Regions from separate parts of the Embleya sp. NPDC059213 genome, predicted to be linked through region 3. Evidence: riboswitches for the same ligand, from Rfam matches in the RefSeq annotation. Region 3 holds a riboswitch; each other region holds the start of a gene.
What was found. A riboswitch is a leader RNA that binds a small molecule or an ion and turns the genes downstream of it on or off. The one in region 3 is predicted to bind cobalamin.
Positions count from the first base shown of each region.

Region 1: another riboswitch for cobalamin. It lies ahead of ACFXMF_RS23030 (cob(I)yrinic acid a,c-diamide adenosyltransferase); the one in region 3 lies ahead of ACFXMF_RS41535 (CoA-acylating methylmalonate-semialdehyde dehydrogenase).
Region 2: another riboswitch for cobalamin. It lies ahead of ACFXMF_RS15030 (energy-coupling factor ABC transporter permease); the one in region 3 lies ahead of ACFXMF_RS41535 (CoA-acylating methylmalonate-semialdehyde dehydrogenase).
Region 4: another riboswitch for cobalamin. It lies ahead of ACFXMF_RS30405 (ABC transporter substrate-binding protein); the one in region 3 lies ahead of ACFXMF_RS41535 (CoA-acylating methylmalonate-semialdehyde dehydrogenase).

Region 1 covers NZ_JBHZAV010000062.1:13,653-17,769, forward strand. Annotated here, with positions in the region: gene ACFXMF_RS23020 (hypothetical protein) at 1-377, opposite strand, end outside; gene ACFXMF_RS23025 ((2Fe-2S)-binding protein) at 721-1,536, opposite strand; gene ACFXMF_RS23030 (cob(I)yrinic acid a,c-diamide adenosyltransferase) at 1,512-2,102, opposite strand; cobalamin riboswitch at 2,162-2,289, opposite strand; gene ACFXMF_RS23035 (Ig-like domain-containing protein) at 2,534-3,271, shown strand; gene ACFXMF_RS23040 (DUF5708 family protein) at 3,396-3,608, opposite strand; gene ACFXMF_RS23045 (ABC transporter ATP-binding protein) at 3,895-4,117, shown strand, end outside.
Region 2 covers NZ_JBHZAV010000032.1:52,508-56,624, reverse strand. Annotated here, with positions in the region: gene ACFXMF_RS15050 (PP2C family protein-serine/threonine phosphatase) at 1-103, shown strand, start outside; gene ACFXMF_RS15045 (ATP-binding cassette domain-containing protein) at 123-971, opposite strand; gene cbiQ (cobalt ECF transporter T component CbiQ) at 968-1,711, opposite strand; gene ACFXMF_RS15035 (energy-coupling factor ABC transporter substrate-binding protein) at 1,716-2,084, opposite strand; gene ACFXMF_RS15030 (energy-coupling factor ABC transporter permease) at 2,081-2,794, opposite strand; cobalamin riboswitch at 2,822-3,032, opposite strand; gene ACFXMF_RS15025 (RDD family protein) at 3,219-3,764, opposite strand; gene ACFXMF_RS15020 (class II aldolase/adducin family protein) at 3,924-4,117, opposite strand, start outside.
Region 3 covers NZ_JBHZAV010000215.1:6,522-10,638, forward strand. Annotated here, with positions in the region: gene ACFXMF_RS41535 (CoA-acylating methylmalonate-semialdehyde dehydrogenase) at 1-1,328, opposite strand, end outside; cobalamin riboswitch at 1,528-1,698, opposite strand; gene ACFXMF_RS41540 (pyridoxamine 5'-phosphate oxidase family protein) at 1,718-2,158, opposite strand; gene ACFXMF_RS41545 (hypothetical protein) at 2,634-3,296, shown strand; gene ACFXMF_RS41550 (epoxide hydrolase family protein) at 3,342-4,117, opposite strand, start outside.
Region 4 covers NZ_JBHZAV010000101.1:22,752-26,868, reverse strand. Annotated here, with positions in the region: gene ACFXMF_RS30420 (hypothetical protein) at 1-116, opposite strand, end outside; gene ACFXMF_RS30415 (ABC transporter ATP-binding protein) at 207-980, opposite strand; gene ACFXMF_RS30410 (iron ABC transporter permease) at 977-2,134, opposite strand; gene ACFXMF_RS30405 (ABC transporter substrate-binding protein) at 2,131-3,120, opposite strand; cobalamin riboswitch at 3,276-3,515, opposite strand; gene ACFXMF_RS30400 (DeoR/GlpR family DNA-binding transcription regulator) at 3,622-4,117, opposite strand, start outside.

The DNA of each region.
Region 1 (4,117 bases), on a different contig from region 3:
CTGTGTCGGGTGGTCTCCTTGGCCTGGTCGGCCCGGTCGCGGACCGCGTCCTCGGCCGACTCGGCCCGGTCGGCCACGGCGGCCGCGATCCGTTGCGCCCGGCGCCGGGTGCGCGGCGCGGCGCGGTCGATCCGCTCGGCCGCCTCGCCGACCTTGCGGTGGATCGCCTCGGGCGGCTCGGCCTGGGTCAACTCCTCCACGGCGTGGTCCACTTGCTCCTGTTTGTGGCCGGGTGTGCGCTCCTGCCGGGGAAGCTCGGACGGCACGCGGGGTTCGACGACGGAATCGGCGGGCGGTGGCACGGTCGGGTCGACGGCGATCTCGTCGGGCTCGCGCGACGCGGACCTGCCGCCGGGCTCTCGGCCTGGGGTACTCATCGGTGCGTACTCCTCTTCACGGTCTCGATGTCCTCGCGTCATCGCCGAGGACCGCGCGCCCTGCGTCTGCCCGGCGAGCGGCCGGTCATTCGTCCTCGGCGGCCCTTCGACGGCCGGGGCCGTCTCCCCGATCCTGCCGGGGGCGCAGACCCGGCAGGACCGAGGACACGGTCCCGGCGTTCGGTGCGTCGATGCCGGAATCGGTGTCTCCGGGACGAGGCTAGGAAAGTCCGCGCCGCAGATCCGGGAATGTCACCCGGATGCGCGGCGGCGTGTCCGATGGATCACCCGCTCGGCCGGATCCGGAGCGCGCCCCGGGGGCCGAGCGGGCGATCGTACGCGGTCAGTGTGCGCCGTCACGCCCGCGCGCCGACGACCCGATCCGGACCCGGGTCGGTTGCGGCGGCTTGTCGTGGAAGACGCAGTCGCCGCACGTACCGCCGCCGGGAATCCGGTAGTACAGGCAGCACGTGGTGCGCCGGAACGCGCCCAGGGCGCCGTGCAGCCCACTCCCTCGCAGCAGGCCCGTGGCCAACAGACCGTCGGCGAACGACCGGGTCGTCGTCACGAGTTCCGGCTCGTCCGGCGCCGGGTGCCGGTGCAGCACCCGGGCCGCACCCACCAGCGCCGACGCGGCGTTGCCGGCCAGCAGGCGCTCCGCGATCGGCACCACCGCCCGAGTGGCCCGGGCCAGCGGCACCAGGTGCGCGGTCATCACCGCGGCGTACACCCGGTCGATCCCGGCCCGGTCCGCGAGCACCGGCGTCGGGATCGGATCCGGCGCCCACAGTTCGATCGCACCGCTCGCCGGGAAGCGCCAGTGCGTCCGGACCGGGTCCAGGTCCGGCACGACCCGACCGAGCACCGCCGCGCCGAGCGCCACCGACCACAACCGCGAGGCCACGCCCAGGTACAGGATCGACGCGGCGACCCGCGGCTCGTCGGTGCGCAACCGGCCCCGCACGTACTCCACCCGGGCCGCCCACGCGTCGGGCGCGGCGCGGTCGTACAACTCGACCAACGGCCGAAAGCCCGCGCCGTCGGCGATCGCTCCGGTCCGCAGCACGAAGTAGGGCCCCACCTCGGCGACTCGGGCCATCGCGTCGCCGACCTCGGGCCGTGCCGCCGAACCGCTCAGCGGTTGTCGCCCGGACGCCACAGCAGATCACCCGCGCCACCCGCGTCGGCCCGTCGGGCGAGCACGAACAGCAGGTCGGACAGCCGGTTGAGGTAGCGCGCGGTGAGCGGGTTCACCGTCGCGGACCCACCCGCCGCCGGTTCGTCCGCCTCGATCAGCGCCCAGGTCGAACGTTCGGCGCGCCGGGCCGCGGTGCGGGCCACGTGCAGCAGGGCCGCGGCGGGGCTGCCGCCGGGCAGGACGAACGAGCGCAGCGTGGGGAGTTCCGCGTTGAACGCGTCGCAGTGCTCCTCCAGCCGGGCCACGTCGGCCTCGGTGATCCGCAGCCGGGTGTCGCCTTCGGCGATCGGCGCGCACAGGTCCGCGCCGACGTCGAACAGGTCGTGTTGCAGTTGGGCCAACACCGCACGGGTCTGCGGCTCCGGGTCGCCGAGCGCGAGCACGACCCCGATCGCCGCGTTGGTCTCGTCCGTGTCGGCGTAGGCCGCCAACCTCGGATCGGTCTTGCGCGTCCGGGAGTTGTCGCCCAGCGCGGTGGTACCGGCATCGCCGGTACGGGTGTAGATCCGGCTCAGTACCAAGGACATGGCGCAGCACCGGCCTCTCTCGGGGAAATCCGCCCCGGTTGGTGAGGTGGCGACGACGTGAGTCTCCTGGCTCTCGGCTCTTCGCTCCTCCCGGCCTTCCCACCCCGTCGCGGGGTCGTGGCCGGTGTGGGAGTCGCTCCCCGATCACAGTGGCGGGACCGCGTCGGATTCACACCGACTTCCTCGTACCGCCGTCGCATAGCGCCTCCCACCATGACACGCGCGCCGGGCCGGGTCCACTGTCGGGCCCGGTCGGTCCACGCTTGTGGGTGAAGCTCGCCGCCGCTCCGCGTGCCGCGTCGCGAACCGGTGGGCACTGCGCACAGGATCGGGGTTCGAGAGCGGCTCCCTCGGCCGGCATCGGATCCGGCGGGCGCCGGCCGACCCATCCCAGATCCGGCCGTGTCCGGACCAGAGTGCCGGAGGATTGTGTGGCCACGGTTTCCGGAACACCCGAACCGGCCGTCCGGATGCGTCGAGTCGGTGTGGTGCTCGTGTGGTGCGCGGTGTTGTTCGGTGTGGGCGCCGGGTGCCCCGCCGTTGCCGTGGTGCCCATCCCGTCGCTGCCGCCCGTGGTCGCCGGCCCGGCCGGCGACTCCGCTCCGGGCTCGCGTGTCGACCGGGTACGGCCGAACGGCGGGTTCGCAGCGCCGATGCCGGCCGCGCCGCGGGCCGTCACGGATCGGGTCGGCACTCGCGCCGGGCAGTCGGTGGACGTCCCGGTGCTGGCCGGCGACACCGGTGAGGGGCTGGCCCTGGTGTCGCACACCAATCCCGAGCACGGTCTGGTCCTCGACGTCGAGGGCGCTCCGGACGAGGGCACGACGGAGGCCGTGTTGCGCTACACGCCGGGGCCGGGCTTCGCCGGGCGCGACGGCTTCCATTACACGATCGTCGACCGGCTCGGCCGCCAGGCCACCGCGACCGTGCGGATCGACGTGGCGGCCGATCCGGGAGCGGCGGAACGGGCGGTCGAGCCGAGGACGGGCCGGCTCGGCGTGCCTCGCGGCGTCGACGAACTGCGGGCGCCGGCGGCCGTGACGCGGCAGGGCGGGCACGATTCGGGCGGCGGGCTGTTGCTGTCGGCCTTCCTGGGCTCGGCGTTGCTCGGCGCGGGCATCCTGGGTTGGGTGGCGCACCGTCGGCCGGGGCGGCGGCAGGTGCGCTGAACGGGGTGATCGGCGGGCCGATCGCCGGGCCGGTCACCGAACCGATCACCGAAGCGATCGGGAAGCGACCGGAAAGCAGTCGGGACGCGATCACCGGGCCGTTCGCCGCGCTCGGCGCACCCGGTCAGGGCTTTCGGGCCTCCCGGGCCTCCCCGGCCTCGCGGGTCAACCGGTAGAGCCCGTACAGCACTTCGGCGATGCCGACGATCAGCAGCACGACGCCGATCTTCCCGAGCGCGATCACGGGTGTGTCGACGTCGTCCGCGAACAGCTTCAGGGCCGCGCCCACCAGCGCGCTCGCCAGGCCGGCCGTCAACGAACCGCGTGCCTTCGTCATGTTCTTCCCTCCTCCACTCGACCTGCGGACATGCCCACGAGGCTAGGTCCGGGGCCGGGGGCGGCACGCCCTCCGCGAGGACGACCCGGCGTACACACTTCGGCCCAGGCGGGGCCCGATTTCCGGCCCGCGAGCGGCTTCGGCGGACCCGGCCCGCCGAGGGCACAGGTGGGGCCGGCCCCACCCTCGGACGGTGGCCGACCCCATGGGCAGGGGCGATTCGCGCTCCTAGCGTTGGACCCGGTGCCGTACACGGGGTGGCGGCCGGATCGGCGGGAGAATCGACGTGGGCGGGCAACCGACACACGAGTGGTACACGGCGCCGGCCGAGTGGGAGGGCGCCGGCCCGCCAGCCGTCCGGCTCGACGCGGTGCGCAAGGTCCACGGCCGGGGCTCCGCGTCGGTGGCCGCCCTCGACGGGGTCGACATCACGTTCGGGCAGGGCTCGTTCACCGCCGTGATGGGCCCGTCCGGCTCCGGCAAGAGCACCTTCCTGCACTGCGCGGCCG
Region 2 (4,117 bases), on a different contig from region 3:
CATGGTCCGGGACGACTTCCGCGACGCGGCGCGGCGGATCGTGGCGGCGGCCGGCCGCAATGTGAGCGACGACCGCGCGGTGGTGTTGTTGCGCCGGCGCTGAGCGGCCCTGGCGGGCCGGCTCAACCGGAGCGGGGTTCGAGGGTCGTCGGTCGTACCGCCAGGGCGGCCAACTCGGTCGGCGTCCGGGGCAGCACGCCCGCCGGCGCCAGGCCGTGTGCGGCCAGCACGGCGGCGGCCGCGTGTGCCCAGGTCGGCCGCAGACTCGCCGCGGCCAGCAACGCGGTGTCCGCGAGCAGCACCGGGGCCGGCCCGGTGTGCAGCCGCCCGTCGGCGAGCACGGCCGCGTCGTCGGCCCAGCGCAGCGCGAGGTCCACATCGTGGGTGGCCATCACCACCGTCGTCCCGGCCGCGCGCAACTCGGCGAGGGTGTCCAGGAGCGCCTCCTGCCCGGCCGGGTCCAGGCCCGCGGTCGGCTCGTCCAACACCAGCACCTCGGGCCGCATCGCGATCGCCCCGGCGATGGCGGCCCGCTTGCGCTGGCCGAAGGACAGCAGGTGCACCGGCCGTTCGGCCAGCGCGGTGATCCCGAGCGCGGCCAGCGCCTCGGCCACCCGCGAGCGCACCTCGGCCGGGTCCAGCCCCAGGTTGAGCGGCCCGAACGAGACGTCCTGGGCCACCGACGCGGAGAACAACTGGTCGTCGGGATCCTGGACGACCAACTGCACGACGCGGCGCAGCGCGGTGAGCCCCTTGCGGTCGTGCCGAATCGGCACCCCGTGCAGCTCGACCCGCCCCGAGTCCGGCACCAGACCGCCGGTCAACAGCCGCAGCAGCGTGGTCTTCCCGCTGCCGTTCGGCCCGAGCAGGGCCAGCGCCCGCCCGGCCGAAACGGTCAGGGACAGGTCGCTCAACACCGGCGGCCCGTCCTGGTAGGCATAGCCGATCTCTCGTACACGCAACGGAATCACGGCACCACCGATACCAGGAGAAGGGTGGCGGCGACGACCGCCGCCACCAGGGTCAGGGAGCCCGCCACGAAGGCGCGCGAGATCGGTACCTCGTCCACCAGCACCCGCAGCCGCCCGTCGTAGCCGCGCCCGGCCAGGCCCGCCTCCAGCCGCTGGGCGCGGGCGAACGCGTGCACGAACACCGCCGAGCCGAGCCCGGCCACCGACCGCCAGCGGGCCCGCCGGGTGCGGTGGCCCAGCCGGCCGGCCTGCGCCTGGTTGATCCGCGCGGTCGTGTCGTAGAGCAGGAACAACATCCGGTACATCACCGCCGCGACGTCCACCACGGCGGCCGGGACACCCACCCGGGTCAGTCTGGGCAACACGTCCGACAGCGGCGTGGTGAACGCGAACAGCAACATCGCCAGACCGGCGGCACCGGAGCGGACCAGCAACTCGGCCGCGCGCCGCGGCCCGTCCTCGGCCCAGCCGACGCCGTCCGCGCCGATGGTCACGAGCAGCGTCAGGGCGCCGGTCGCGGCGAAGCCCAGCGGTGCCCGGGCGGCCCGCCACAGTCGCCGGGCGGGCACCTTCGCGAACCCGAACGCGATCACCAGCACGGTCGCGGCGACCAGCACCGCGCCGGGCCACGGCGGCAGCGCCACCGCGCATCCGAGCAGCCCGAAGGAGAGCACGGCCTTGTCGGCCGGATGGCGGCGGCGCCACGAACTCGCGTGCGCCGCCGCGTCGATCGGCAACACGGAATCAGCGACCCGGGACCGATACCGGTGCCTCGCCGGTGGTGTCCGCCGGCTCGTCGGGCGTATCCGCCGCCTCCGGCGCGAGTCGGCGCCGGGTGCGCTTGACGCCGAACATGTAACCGACCACGCCCGCGCCGAGGGCGGCCTGCAACGCGAACAGACCGGACTCGATCTCGCCGGACGGCGGTTCGTACAGCGGGCTGAACCACGGTTTGTAGTCCGGGTCGTTCTCGGTGATCGCGGTCTCCGCCTGGGAGTCGGCGCCGGTGAACGGCTCGTCCTTGTGGTCGCCCATCCCGAACACCACGGGCAGCGCCGCGAGCAGCACCACGGCCAGCACGATCAGCAGGTTGATCTTCGTCGAGCGCTTCACTTGCTCTTCTCCTCCTCGCGGGCGACCCGCGCGTCCGTGAGCACGCCGAGGCGGATGAGGTCGCCGCGACTGGACTGCCGCAGCAGGCGTACGACCAGCACGGTCAGCAGACCCTCGCTGATCGCCAGCGGGATCTGGGTGAGCGAGAAGATGCCGCCGAACTTGGCCAGGGCACCGGCGAATCCGCTGTCGGGGTCGGGGAAGGCCAGCGCGAGCTGCACGCTGGTGACGCAGTAGGTGCTCAGGTCGGCGACGAACGCGCCCAGGAACACCGCGACATCCAGCGGCATGGTGCCGCCGCGTCGATCGAGCAGCGAGCGGGCCAGCCGATAGGCGCCGTAGCCGGCCCACGGGCCGACGATGGCCATCGAGAACACGTTCGCGCCGAGCGTGGTCAGCCCGCCGTGCGCCAGCAACAGCGCCTGGAAGAGCAGGGTGATCGTGCCCAGCACGGCCACGATCGGTGGTCGAAACAGGATGGCGCCCAGCCCGGTGCCGGTGGGATGCGAGCAACTCCCGGTGACCGAAGGGATCTTCAGCGCGGACAGGACGAACGAGAAGGCGCCCGAAGCGCCCAGCAGCAGGGTGTTCTCGGGGCGGTCGCGCACCTCGCGGGTGAGCGCGCGGGCGCCGTGTACGACGAACGGGGTCGACGCGACGCCCCAGGCGACGGCGTGTTCCCAGGGTAGATAGCCCTCGGCGATATGCATGAGGAAGGGTCCCTCTCCAACACCTCGTGGACGGACGATCGCCGTGGCCGGTCTCCTGGCTGACGGGTCGTACGTTCACGTCTCCGCCTTCCCGGGGCCGCGCAAGCGGTCCCAGTGGCTTCCCCGAGGCGACGACTCAACGTTTCCGCGGGGATGGAGGAGAACTTCCCGATCACAGTGGCGAGGGCCGCGCCGGCATCGAACCGGCTTCCCGAACACCACGGCGAGCCGACACTAGTGGTCGGATGGACATGGCGACAAGGTGGCATTTGCAAACCGTGCGCAAGGCCACAAGAGGGGCGGAGCGGTCGAGCAATAGCCGCATTCCGGCACGCCGTCGAGGTGCGGGGACGGGCCGTTCGCGGGCGCGACGGGGGAGGGCGGCGGGTGGCACCGACCCGCGGCCCGACACCGCGCGGGCCGCTCAGTCCAGGCCGGGTCCGCGACCGCGGACCACCAGGGTGCCCGCCACCCGGTCGCCGACCCGCTGGCGCCGCTCGCTGGTGAGCACCGCGGTCAGCCCGATCGCCCCGAGCGCGAAGGCGTCGACGAGCAACAGCAGCCAACGGGTCCCGAGTTGGCGTCGGCCGGCGCGTCCCCCGGAGACGTCCACGACGCGGATGCCGAACACCTGCATGCCCCAGGTGCGCCCGTCGTGCTCGGCGGGTCGCAGCACCCAGTACCAGAACAGGATCGCGACCGCGACCACGACCACGCCGGCGGTGATCGTCGCGGTCAGCGGACCGCTGCGGATCGAACCGTCGGGGTGCGTGGGCAGCAGGACGAACAGGAACATCGCGGCTCCGGGCAACAGCGCCGACGCCACCACGTCCACCAGGAACTGGCCGAATCGACGCCACAACACCAACGGATCGAGCCGGCTCTCGACCTCGGGCAGCCACACTCGGGCACCCGACCGGGCGGGGCGCGCCGAACGCGCGAAGTGCTGCGGAAGGCTCCGTTCGTACATGCCTTTGTACTTTCCGCAACCGGGCGGGTTGACTCCCGCCGCGACCGGATATCGCCGAGATTGCGCCCGGTCGGCGCACACGGGTGCCGACCGGGCGGCAGCGGGTGATCGAGCGGTCACCGCAAGCGTGGGAACGTCGCGATCCGGTGACCGCGGCGATCAGAGCGTCATCGGCCCCTGGGCCCCGAACAGGTCCGGCTCGGAGCGGCTGATCACGTCGTAGAGCGGCTTGTAGTTGATCCAGGCCACCGTGTCGTTGCCCAGTTGCTCGCGGGTCAGCCGCGCGTTCTCCGGTGAGATCGGCTTGAGCTCGCCGGCCGCCCGGGCGAGCAGTTGCACCTGGCAGGAGCGCT
Region 3 (4,117 bases):
GGGATGGGCACGTTGACGCCGACCATGCCGGTGTTCACCCGGCGGCCGAAGTCGCGGGCGGTGTCGCCGTCCCGGGTGAAGATGGCCACGCCGTTGCCGTACTCGTGCTCGCTCGGCAGCCGCAGCGCGTCCTCGTAGGAGGCCGCGCGGACCACGGACAACACCGGGCCGAAGATCTCCTCGCGGTACACCCGCATCGAGGTCGTCACGTGGTCGAACAGCGACGCGCCGACGAAGTAGCCGTCCTCGTGGCCGGGTACGCGCACGTCGCGGCCGTCCACGAGCAGCTTGGCGCCCTCGGCGACGCCGATGTCCAGGTAGCCGTGCACCCGATCGAGCGCGTCCCGGCCGACCAGCGGGCCGAAGTCGGCGTCCGGGTCGTGCGAGGGGCCCACGCGCAGCGTGGCGATCCGGGCGACGAGCTTTTCCACCAGCGCGTCGGCGGTCTCCGCGCCGACCGGAACCGCCACGGAGATGGCCATGCAGCGTTCCCCGGCGGAGCCGTAGCCGGCACCGATCAGCGCCTCGACGACCTGGTCGAGGTCCGCGTCCGGCATCACGATCAGGTGGTTCTTGGCGCCGCCGAAGCACTGGGCGCGCTTGCCGTTCGCGGTGGCGGAGGTGTAGACGTACTCGGCGATCGCGGTCGAGCCGACGAAGCCCAGGGCCTGTACGCGCGGGTCGGTCAGGAGTGTGTCGACGCTCTCCTTGCCGCCGTGGACCACGTTCAGCACGCCGGGCGGCAGGCCCGCCTCGACGAAGAGTTCGGCCAGGCGCAGTGGCACCGAGGGGTCGCGCTCCGAGGGCTTGAGCACGAACGCGTTGCCGCAGGCGATGGCCGGCGCGATCTTCCACAGCGGGATCATCGCCGGGAAGTTGAACGGGGTGATGCCGGCGACCACGCCGAGGGGTTGGCGCATCGAGTGCACATCGATGCCGGAGCCCGCGTTGTCGGTGAACTCGCCCTTGAGCAGGTGCGGGATGCCGGTGGCGAACTCCACGACCTCCAGGCCGCGTTGCAGGTCGCCGTGGGCGTCGGCGATGGTCTTGCCGTGCTCGGCCGACAGCAGCCGGGCCAGCGACTCGCGTTCGGGTTCGACCAGTTGCAGGAAGCGGGCCAGGACTCGGGCGCGCCGCTGCGGGTTCCAGGCGGCCCACGCGGGTTGGGCCTGCTCGGCGTCGGCGATGGCGGCCAGGGTGTCGGCGCGATCCGCGAGCGGAACGCGTGCCTGTACTCGACCGGTGTTGGGGTCGTACACGTCGCCGAACGCGCCGGATGCGCCGGGGACGTGCTTGCCGCCGATGAAATGGGAAAGTTCGCGGACCATGAACGACCTGTCTCTCGTCGGGTGCGATCCGGAGGTCGGGGCACGACCCGGGTGTGCAACGTCGGCGCGGGTGCGCGTGGTTGCCCGGTGCGGGTCGACGTCGAAGTGGTCAGGAAAACCTGGTGGGTTCGACGTTCGCAGGATCATCCGGGGCGAGGGCGCGGACCGGTGTCATGCGTGTTTGCTCCATCCTCGTGGACAACACGGATATACCCGCGGCCGGTATCCTGACTTCCGGATCGACGCACGATGCCCGCCTTCCCGGCCTTCGCCAGTGGCTTGGTGCTGCGGCAGCGCACTCCCCGGTCACAGTGGCGGGACCATGCCGGATTCACACCGACTTCCCTGCACCGCGGACCTTGTAGTTGAAGACGATATAGTCGGACGTCCTAGTAAGTCCAGTGCCGGCCGTGCCCCGACGGCCGGCGTTCGAGGGCGAGTCCGGTGACGAGTTCCGAGGTGACCCGGATCCACACCTGATCCTCGCCGAGGCCGTCGAGGTCGGGCAGCAGACGATCCAGGTGGGCGACGACGTGCGGATCGCCGACCCGGGAGGCGTGTCCGGTCACGGTGCCCGTCCAGCCGGTGCGGGTGGCCCGGTCGACGTGGTCGGCCTGGAACGCGACCACCGCGTCGTGCGCGGCCTTCGCGAGCGAGGAGTCGAGCGGGGCCCGGAACACCACACACTCGCGATCGACGGCGAACGCCACCAGGTGCACGGCCGGCAGCGCGCCCTCGCTCACCACGACGCGTCCCAGTCGGGCGTCGGCCATCAACCGCAACGCCTCATGGCGACCGAGGGGACGTTTCAGCACGGCGTCTTCGCTCATTTCCAACCCTTTGGCCCGCCCCCGACCGGGGGCCGGTCCGGCCGCTTCCCCGGGCGATGGGTGCGGCGGCCGGGCCGACCTCGGCTGCGCACGAAGCAGGTACGGCCGGGCTCGACCGCGCTCTCCGTGCGGGCCGACCCGGTGGGTCGGCCGCACCCCCGACTCTGCTCCCGGTCCGTGCGGTCGAGCAGGGCCGTTGGGCCCGGTCGGGTTCGGCGAAGGTCCTCGGCCGGCGGGGGATCGGGGAGCAGCGGTCCCCGCGGGACGTCGAGGTCGCAGGGCGTGCGCTTCGGGGGAGTGCGCCCTGCCGGTGCTTCCGTGCTCCGTCCGATGCGCGCGTCGGCGGCCGAGCGGCCGGGCACGGATGCACACGCGACACCGGGCGCCCCGCCCGCCGCCCCAGGGCCCACCCACTTGATCCACCCGTCCGGCCGCCGTGCGGCTGCCGGACGCCTGCCAGGAATACGAGGAAACGATGACCGACCTCGAATCGCCGCGCGTGCGCTGCAGCGCGGCCCCCGGCGGCCGCCCCGGCCGCCGGCCGAAGCGTGGACACGGCGTTCCCGCGGGGGATTTACGCACGCCCGCGACCTACGACCCCGAATACCGGATCTGGATGGTCGCCCACCTGGCCCGCCTACTGGACCGAGGCCCCGACCCGGTACTGCTGAGCCTGGGCCGCGGCACCGGGCCGGTCGAAGCCGAACTGGCGCGCGCCGGACACCGAGTGCTCGCCGTGGACGTGCCACCGGAGGCCGTCGACCCGGCCCGCCGCCAAGGCGTCGACGTCGTGCGTGCGGACGTCCCGGACCGGACGTTGCCGAGCGGTGCCCGGATCGTCGTCTACGCCGACGGCCTCGGCTGCCGGCCGAACCACCCGACCCGGGGCCTGCGTTCGATCCTGGAACGGGTCCGCGCCTGGTCGCCGGCCGGCACCGGCGGCCTGGTGGTGGCCGACGACCCGCCCCGGGCCGGCCGGGCCCTCGGGAAGGTCCCCGGCCTGTCCTGGCTCGCCGCCCTCGCGCTGGCCGACGAAGCCGAACTGGCCGGCTTCCGGGACGTGACCGCCGCCACGATCGGCTACCTGCACCCCCGGACCGGCCCGCGCGAGCGCGCGATCGTCACGGCCCACCACTGAACACCGCCCGGCGCGCACCATCGACACCGCAACACCGGCCCGGGGCTACCGCGACAGCGCCGCCCGATAGGGCCGGAAGAACGCGCGCAGCTCCTCCGCGTACAGCTCGGGCTCCTCGAACGCCGCGAAGTGCCCGCCGCGCGGGGGCTCGGTCACTCGCACGACGTTCGTCATGCGCTCCAGCCAGGCCCGCGGCGGGCGCACGACGTCACCGGCGAAGAGCGAGAATCCGGAGGGTACTTCCACCCGCCGGGCGTGCTGCGCGAGCGGGATCGCGGCGTTCGCCCGGTACATGCGCATCGACGAGCCGATCGTCTCGGTGAACCAGTACAGGGAGAGGTTCGTGAGGATCTCGTCCTTGGTGAAGGACCGCTCCACCTCGCCGGCGCAGTCGCTCCACCCCCGGAGCTTCTCGACGATCCACGCGGCGAGCCCGGCCGGCGAGTCGTTGAGTCCGACGGCGGCGGTCTGCGGCTTGGTGCGGTGCATCGCGGCGTAGGCGCCCTCGGTGCCGCCCCAGGCGATCGCCTCGTCGAGCCAGGCGCGTTCCTCGGGCGCCAGGTCCGCCGGGTCGCCGGTGAACACGGGCAGGCCCGCGTCCGTACGGTGGACGGCCACGACCCGGTCGGGGTGGTCGAGCGCGAGGTAGCGGCTCACGTGGCTGCCCAGGTCGCCGCCGGCCGCGCCGAAGCGCGGATAGCCCAGGATGTCCATGAGTTCGGCCCACAGGCCGGCGACGGCGATCGTGTCGAGTGCCGCGCCGGTGGGGCGGTCGGAGTATCCGAAGCCCGGCATGTCCGGCACCACCACGTCGAACGCGT
Region 4 (4,117 bases), on a different contig from region 3:
AGCACGAACAGGTCGGTCATCGCAAGCACGACGAACGCGAACAGGCCGACGACGAACACCGCCGCACGGGCGAAGCCGTCGCCGTTGCCGGCCGGGCCGGGAGGCGTGTAGGTCATGCGGGTCACGCTAGGCGGCGGGTCCGACGCGGGCATCCGTACAAGTACTCACTTGCGCATCCCACCGGCCGCCGCCCGGCGTTCGCACCGCTACAACACCACCACCAACGGCGTCCCGGTCCGCGGATGCGTCCGGATCTCCGTCTCGATGCGATAGACCCGCTCGATCGTCGGCGCCGTCAACACCTCCGCCGGCGTGCCGCTCGCCACCGGTCGGCCGTCGGCCAGCAGGCAGACCCGATCGCAGAACATCGCCGCCAGGTTGAGGTCGTGCAGCGCCACCAGCACGCTCACGCCCAGTCGACGGACCAACCGCAACAACCCGAGCTGGTGGTGGATGTCGAGATGGTTGGTCGGCTCGTCCATCACCAACAACCTCGGCTTCTGCACCAACGCCCTTGCCACCAAAGCCCGTTGCCGTTCGCCACCGGAGAGCGACGCGAACGCCCGCTCGGTCAGGCCGTCGAGTTCGAGCAATTCGACCGCCGCCGTCACGATCGCCCGGTCGCCCGCGTCGTCGGGGTCGAGCAGGCCCTTGTGCGCGGAGCGGCCCATCGCGACCACGTCCCGCACGGTCAGCGGGAAGTCGGTCGGCATGTCCTGGAGCACGGTGCCGATCCGCCGCGCGGCCCAGCGCGCCGAATGTGTCCACACGTCCTCGTCGTCCAGGAGCACCCGACCCGAGGTCGGTCGGTTCACCCGGTAGACGCTGCGCAGCAGGGTCGACTTGCCGCTGCCGTTGGGGCCGAGCAGGCCGACCACCTCGCCCGGTGCCACGGTCAACGACACCGCGTCCACCAGCTTTCGGCCGCCGACCGCGAAGCCGACCTCGTCCAGGACCAACCGCGCGGCGGAGCCGCTCATCGTGCCCCCGCTTCCCGGCGCGCGTCCCGGCGCAACAACCAGACGAAGAACGGCCCGCCGACCAGCGAAGTCACGATGCCCACCGGCAACTCCTGGGGAGCGAGCACCGTACGCGCCACCAGATCCGCGCAGATCGCGAACACCGCACCCAACAGCGCGGCGACCGGCAACGCCCGCCGGTGATCGGCCCCGACCAGCAGCCGCACCACGTGCGGCAACATCAGGCCGACGAAGCCGATCACCCCGCTGACCGCCACCACGACCCCGGTGAGCACCGCCGCGAGCAGGAACATCCCCTGCCGGAACCGCTGGACGTCCAGGCCCAGTGCGGCGGCGCTCTCCTCGCCGGCCAGCAGCAGGTTGAGGTTGCGCGCCTGGAGCAGCAGTACGACCAGGCCGATCGCGAGCGCGAGGGCCGGTACCAGCAGCAGCGTCCAGCGGGCCGAGCCGAACCCGCCCAGCGTCCAGAACAGCACCTGGGCGGCGAGTTGCGGATCCGGCGAGGTCAGGACGAGCAGGCTGGTCAGCGAGGACAACACGGCGCTGACCGCGACCCCGGCCAGGACCAGCCGCACGGCGGTGACCCGGCCACCGGAGCGGGCCACCGAGAACACCACGAGCAGGGTGATCAGCCCGCCGGCGAACGCGGCCGCGTTGAGGGTGAGCGCGCCGAGCGACAGGCCGCCGACCGAGGCCACGCCCCAGCGCATCACCAGCACCGCGCCGGTGGCCGCGCCGGAGGAGACACCGAGCACGTCCGGCCCGGCCAGCGGGTTGCGCACGATCGCCTGGATCACCATGCCCACCACCGCCAGCGTCGCGCCGACGACGGCCGCGAGCAGCACCCTGGGCAGCCGGGTGTCGGCGATGATCAGGTCGTGGGCGCGGCTCCAGGACGGTTGCACCCACGCGTCCCCGCCGATGCGATGCGCGAGGATGCGCCAGGTCTCCGACCACGGCACCGGCACCGAGCCCACCAGCAACCCGGCCGTCGCCGCCGCGAACAGCGCCACGAGCAGCACGCCGACCACCAGCGACAGCCGTACCCGGCCGCCCGGCACGTCGGCCGGCGGGCCCCGGTCCGGCGGCGGCGCCGCGCCCTCCCCACGGAGCACCGCGATCCGGGCCGCCGTCGGGTCCCGATCGATCGTCATGACCGGTCGGGGTGGAGCTGCTTAGCGAGTTCCTCGACCGCGTCCACCGAGCGCGGCCCCGGCTGGGCGACGGACAGCGAGATCACCGGGAAGGCGTTCGCCCGCAGCGCGGGTACGTCGGCGAGCACCGGAGTGGCCCTGAGCGTGGTGATCTTGGCCTCCGCCGACGGCGTCACGTAGTCGTAGATCAGCACCACGTCCGGTTTGCGTTCGGCGACCTGCTCCCAGGAGACCTTGGTCCAGCGCTCGTTCAGGTCGGCGAACACGTTGCGGCCGCCGGCGCGGGTGATGATCTCGTTGAGCATCGAGTTGCCGCCGGTGGTCTGCGCCGCGTCGGCGCCGGAGTTGTACACGAAGACCTTGACCGGTGCGGCGCCCGCGAGACGCGCGGTGACCGCGTCCAGCCGCCCGCGCAGTGCGGCGACGGAGCCTTCGGCGCGCTCGGACACGCCGAAGATGCCGCCGATGGAGCGCAGTTCGCCGTAGAGCTGTTCGAAGGTGACCGGTGCCTTGGCGCAGCCCTCGGGATTGAGGTGGGTCTTGATGTTCAGTTCGCCGAGTCGGGCGCGGGTGTGGCCGGACGACTCGGAGAAGCCGTCGGGGTAGCCCGAGTAGACGAAGTCGGGCGTGGCTTCGAGCAGTTTCTCCAGCGAGGGTTGCGCGTCGGCGAGCACCGGGATGCGCCCGTACGCCTCCCGGTATCTGTCGCCGATGGTGCGGCCCTTGAGGTACGCGGTGCCCACCATCTTGTCGGCCAGGCCCAGTTCGAGCATCAGCTCGGTGGCGTTGGAGGTGAGCGTGGCGGCGCGCTGCGGCGGCCGGTCGTAGGTCGTGCTCACACCGCAGTTGTCGGTGTCGGTGTACGGCTTGTACGCGGTGGGTGCGGGGGCGCTCGCCTTCTTGTCCTGCACCGCCCCGCCGCACGCGGTTGCGAACAGTGCGAGCGCGGCGACCGCCGCGGCCCACGAGTGTCGGCTGCGGCCCATCGGTGTCCGCGTTCGTATCGGCGTCGGCATCGTCGAAGCTCTCCCTTGCGAGTCCTCGTCGGGGGAACTCGGGAGGGAGGGAGCGCGGCGGCGGACACCGCTCGGCGCCGTCGTCCGACGGACCCGCCCGCGAGGTCCCGGAAGTCCGCGTGCGCGAGGCGAACGCGGGCGACGGCAGGTCTTCGGACTCGTGGGCGGGTTCCGCGGGCCACGGGTGCGTGGCCGGGTCGTCCTACCGGTCGCCGCTTCCCGGATCCCGTTTCACCGGGCCCAGTGCTGATGGCGACTTTCGTTCCCACTTACCGCTGCGGGGCAGTTCCGGATTCGCACCGGATTCCCTCTTGCGACACCCGGAATCGGTCGAAGCCGGGTGAACCGTTCGCAAGGGCAGCCTAACCATGGGCGCCGCGGCGGCCGAGCGAGGGTGCTTTTTCGGCTGCCGCTCGGGCGACTTCGGCTGCCGCCCGGGCGACTTCGGCTGCCGCCCGGCGACTTCGGCCGCTACTGGGCGACCAGGATCTCCAACCCGGCGTCGCGCAGCGCGTCGAGCGTGTCCCGGTCGGCCGGGCCGCTGGTGATCAGCAGGTCGATGTCCGCCAGCGGGCACACCTCGGCGAGTTCGATCCGGCCCAGCTTCGAGCCGTCGGCGACCACGACCCGACGCCCGGCGGCCCGCAACATCGCCCGCTTGGCCTCGGCCTCGGGCAGGTTCACGTTGGTGATGCCACCCGTGGGGTGCACGCCGTTGCAGCCGAGGAAGACCGTGTCCGCGTGGATGCGCTCCAGGATGTGGTCACCGAGCGGATTGATCAGCGAGTGCTGCAACGGACGCAGCGTGCCGCCGGTGACCACGACGGAGAACCGGGGGATGGCCCGCTCCAGCTCCAGCGCGATGGTCAGTCCGTTGGTGAACACCACGAGGTCGCGCAGGTCGCCGCGGTCCACCAGGGCGCGGGCCACGAACGTGGTGGTGGTGCCCACGTCCAGGACCACGCTC